DNA from 2 places in the Desulfovibrio sp. SGI.230 genome. Region 1 is predicted to be linked to the other one. Evidence: predicted binding sites of a transcription regulator. Region 1 holds the regulator's gene; the other holds the start of a gene.
The links. The regulator sigma-54, encoded in region 1, starts transcription at its own class of promoters, with help from an activator protein. The targets are predictions, from matches to a motif close to CTGGCACGGNNNNTGCTT.
Positions count from the first base shown of each region.

Region 2: ACQRAG_RS09110 (DVU0150 family protein) is a predicted target of sigma-54. The motif match lies at 1,492-1,509, and genes of this name have one in related genera.

Region 1 is NZ_JBNPKS010000004.1:168,588-170,985, reverse strand. Features, by position in the region: gene ACQRAG_RS05940 (CTP synthase) at 1-108, shown strand, start outside; gene rpoN (RNA polymerase factor sigma-54) at 288-1,718, shown strand; gene hpf (ribosome hibernation-promoting factor, HPF/YfiA family) at 1,741-2,280, shown strand; gene rapZ (RNase adapter RapZ) at 2,322-2,398, shown strand, end outside.
Region 2 is NZ_JBNPKS010000011.1:26,963-29,360, reverse strand. Features, by position in the region: gene ACQRAG_RS09120 (DUF4881 domain-containing protein) at 1-14, opposite strand, end outside; gene ACQRAG_RS09115 (sulfite exporter TauE/SafE family protein) at 26-1,081, opposite strand; gene ACQRAG_RS09110 (DVU0150 family protein) at 1,100-1,405, opposite strand; gene ACQRAG_RS09105 (sigma 54-interacting transcriptional regulator) at 1,636-2,398, shown strand, end outside.

The DNA of each region.
Region 1 (2,398 bases):
TGGTTCCTGGGCTGCCAGTTCCATCCCGAGTTCAAGTCCCGTCCCATGGCGGCGCATCCCCTGTTCCGCGAATTCATCAAGGCCGCCAAGAACAACCACAAGAAATAGGGCTTTTGTGCAAGAAAAGCCGTTCAGGACGCTCCGCTGGCGCGGGGCGTCCTTTTTTTATGCAATGACTTGAAATATTCCCTTTTTTGTGCTCCCGGTCCAGCCTCCCTTGCCTATTGGTGCAGCATGTGGCATGGTATTTGAAACGTAGAAAATTTTTACTGACAGGATAGCACCCCATGGCATTGGAACTTCGTCAACAACTCAAATTGTCGCAGCAGCTGGTCATGACCCCCCAGCTGCAGCAGGCCATCAAGCTGTTGCAGCTTTCTCGTGTCGAACTTCTGGAGACCGTCCAGCAGGAATTGCTGGAGAACCCCTTCCTGGAAGAGGCCCCGGCCAATGAGCCCGTGGCTCCGCAGGATCAGGAGGAGCCGCGGCACGAGAAGCCCCAGGACGAAGTCTATGACGAAGACCTTTCCCGCAATGCCGACTGGGAGGAATATCTCGGCGAATTCGCCAGCACGCCGCGCACCTCGCAGGGGCGGGAACTGGAGATCGCGGAAGAGATCTCTCCCCTGGAGGCCCGTTACTCGGCCAAGCCCACGCTGGAAGGCCATCTGCTCTGGCAGCTGCATCTTTCTACCCTGACGGACGAGCAGAAGGAGATCGGCGAGATCATCATCGGCAATCTGGGCTCGTCGGGCTATCTGCGGGCCAGCGTGGAAGAGATCGCCGAGATGGCGTCCACCACGCCGGAGGCCGTGCAGACCGTGCTGGAGCGCGTACAGCTTTTCGACCCGGTGGGCGTGGCGGCCCGGGATGCCCGCGAATGTCTGCTGGTGCAGCTGAAGAGCCTGCGCTACGACCGTGACCCCATCCTGCTGGAACTGGTGCAGTCGCATCTGGAAGATCTGGAAGCCCACCGCTACAAGCCCCTGCTGCGCAAGTTCAAGCTGGATATGGAAGGCCTGCGCGAGTACCTGGACATCATCCAGTCCCTGGAGCCCCTGCCCGGTGCCAGCTTCGACGGCAGCGAGCCCACCTATGTAAGCCCTGACGTCTTCGTGTACAGCGTCGGTGACGAATTCGTCATCCTGCTCAATGAAGATGGTTTGCCGCATCTGCAGCTCTCCAGCATGTTGCGTGATGGCGTTCCCTCCTGTAATGAAAAAGAGAAGGACTACGTTTCGGAAAAGGTGCGTTCCGCATCCTGGCTCATCCGCAGTCTGTACCAGCGGCAGCGGACGCTGTATAAAGTGGTGGAGAGCATCGTCAAACATCAGCAGCCCTTTTTCCGTGACGGCGTCACCAAGCTCGCGCCGCTCATCCTCAAGGATATCGCCGACGATATCGGGATGCATGAATCCACGGTCAGCCGCATCACCACCAACAAGTATGTGGCGACGCCGCACGGCATCTTCGAACTGAAATTTTTCTTCAACAGCGGGCTTGAACTGGACGATGGAAGTCAGGTAGGCTCAGAGAGCGTCAAGGCTCTGATCAAAAAGTTCATCGCTGGCGAAGATCCCAAATCGCCCCTGAGCGACGAGCGGCTCGGCGAGTTGCTCAAGGAACAGTTGAAGGTCAATATCGCACGGCGCACGGTGGCCAAGTACCGCACGGCGCTGAACATCCCCTCATCCTCAAAGCGCAAGGAACATTTCTGATTCCTGCACCACGGGAGGTTCTATGAACATTGCTTTCACTTTCAAGAACTTCGAGGCCTCCGATCATCTGAAGAAGTATGCCCGTCGCCGCATGGAGAAGATGGGACGCTTTTTTGGCAAGGCTTCCGGACTGGAAGTCGGTGTTGTGCTTACTGTGGACAAGTTCCGGCATCGCTGTGAAGTGACCATCGCCGGCGAGGGGCTGCACCTGAGTGCTTCCGAGCAGTCTTCCGACATGTACGCCGCCATCGACCTTGTGGTGGACAAGGTCGAGGCCCAGATCAAGAAGCACGTCTCGCGCGTCAAGGAACAGCGCCGTCAGGCCCGCAACGCCAGCGTGGACGTCTTCACCTACAACCTGGAAGCCGATCCCGATGAAGAACCCGCCGTGGTGGGCACCGAGCGCTTTGCGCCCAAGCCCCTGCATCTGGACGAAGCCCTGATGCAGCTGGAATCCATCGGCAGTGAGTTCCTGGTCTTCATCAATGCCGAGACCGACCGCGTCAATGTGGTGTACCGCCGTCGCATCGGCGGCTATGCCGTCATCGACCCCGTCCTGTAAAGACTTCGGGGCCCCCGCAAGGGGGCCCCTTCGAGATTGCCATGAGCCAGACACCATCCGAGGGCGCGGCAGCGCCTGTCCAGGTCTGTATAGTCACCGGCCTTTCGGGGGCCGGTAA
Region 2 (2,398 bases), on a different contig from region 1:
TTACGCATTCTCATGTGCTGCCTCCTTACGCCTGGCGCTTCTTGGCGGCCAGTTCAGCCTTGGCGCCCTGAACCATACGGACGGTGATGTAGAGGGAGATGGCGCTCACGAAGCCCAGAACCACCACGGTAGCCACGCCGTTGATGAAGCCGGCATAGGCGGGGAAGTAGGGCTGGATGAGCTTCAGGACCACGGAAGCGAGGCAGCCGATGACGGCGCAGCCGAAGGCGATACGGATGCCGTAACCCTTGATGTACTTGGTGGCGACAGCACCGATCTGGGCACCGATGGCGGCACCGACCAGCATGATGAGGGCGGCCACGAGTTCAGTACGCCCCTTGAAGGTGAAGGAAGCGGCGCCGTACAGGCCGGAGATGGCCACTTCGAAGAGGTCCGTACCCACGGCCACGTGGGTGGGGCAACCGACCAGGTACACCAGGGCGGGCATGCGGATCAGACCGCCGCCGATGCCGAGGATACCGGCCAGCCAGCCAGTGAACAGGGAGACCGCGATGGGCAGCCAGGCGGAGCAGTAGATACCGGCGCCGTGGAAGTGCACCATGGGGGGAATGCGGATGGCGTGCAGCTTGGAGGCCCAGTCGATACCGGTGGCGGTAGCGGAGAGCTCTTCACCGCGGGCGGCGGCTTCGCGTTCCTTCTTCTTGCGCAGGGCCACGTCATGGAAGACCATCCAGGCCATGCAGATCAGCAGCACGACGTACAGCCAGCGCACGACCTTGTCGACGGAACCCAGGCGTTCCAGCCACATCAGCATCTGGGCGCCCAGTTCCACGCCCACGATGGTACCGACCAGCATGGTCAGGCCGAGCTTGTAGTCAACGTTGCCGAACTTGCCGTGCCGCAGGGTCGAGATCAGGGATTTGCCGGCCATGTGGGCAACGTCCGTGCCCACGGCGAAGGCCATGGGGAAGCCGAGGATGTTCAGACCGGGGGTAACCATCCAGGCACCGCCCATACCAAAGAAACCACCGATGATGCCGACGCCGAGACCCAGAATGATCAGACCGGGCCAGAAAATCGTCACGCCGGAGATGGGCATCAAAACATACAACCAATCCATGTTTTCCTCCCTTCCGGCCTAGTGTTCAGCCAGCTCGCGGTGCTTGAGGTCGATACCGATGTGCGACATCACAACGTCGGCCAGGAAGCCGAAGATGCAGCCGACCGTCGGGATGATGATGATGGTCAGGATGGTGAAGTACAGATGACTGTCATTGTACATCTGCGCCCACCACAGCATGATACCGTCCAGGCGGCGGGTATCGGCCACGATGACCACGTTTGCCGCCGCCTTCTTGGCTGCCAGGGCCAGGGAAGGCATCATGACCAGCAGCATGACGAAGCTGCCCGCAATAGCTGTCCAGAGCTTGCGCATCATTTTCATGTTCTCCTCCGGGTCTTGGGGTTGTTACATCCAGATCCTGCGTCCCACGGCAGGACCATTCGTCCCAAACTTCACATGCTCGTTTTAAGCAACACCCGTGCCAATTTCGCTAAAAAACCCGAAAATCCTTGATTACCAACACTGCCAAGCGTTTTTCCTCTTGCGCAAACTGCGCATTGCGGATAGATTTTCAGGAAAGTTGCACGTTTTTTGCGTTATCGGGAGGACGTATGCGCATCTGGACCAGACCCGTCCTGGGAAATTCGCTGGAAACCACCCGGTTCTTCGTCAACCGCAGCATGACAAGCCGGGTGCTTTTGCTCGGTTTACCGCTTTTGACGCTGGTTTTATTACTTGTTTTCCTCGCAACGGGACGCAGTATCGAAGCCATGGTCAATCGCGCAATAGCCCGCAATGCCCAGTTGCATGCCCAGGCCATGAGCCTTTCGCTTGAGCAAATTCTCACAGAGACCCGAAACCAGCTCCTCATCCTGGCCGCGGGTTCCATGGAGCCCAAGGACATGGTACGGCGTCTCCAGTTCCGCGTGCGTGCCGAGGGCCTGCGCTATCGCGAGGTGGCCTTCATGGGCACGGATCCCTCCCAGCGCTATCTGCTGCTCAGCTACGGGGGCGAGATCATCTCCATCCCTCCCGATATCGCCTCCGCCACCGTGGGCAACCCCTTCACCAGCCTGAGCGCGGCCCAGCGGCCCGGCCATGTGCAGGTCAGCCAGCCCCTGGAAGTGGTCTATTCCATGGTCCCGCTCAACGATTCCGTGCAAAGCATCCCCCTTTACGTCATCCGCTTCTCCACGCCCATCTACGACAGCCAGGGCGTCTTTCAGGGCATGCTCATCCTTTCTCTGGACCTGACCGTCCTGCGCGACGCCATCAGCATGTTCTCGTCGTCGTCCGCTCCCCTGCGCACCGCCGACGACGAGACCCGCATCCGCAGCATCTTTTTCGACAACCAGGGCTGGATGCTCTTCCAGT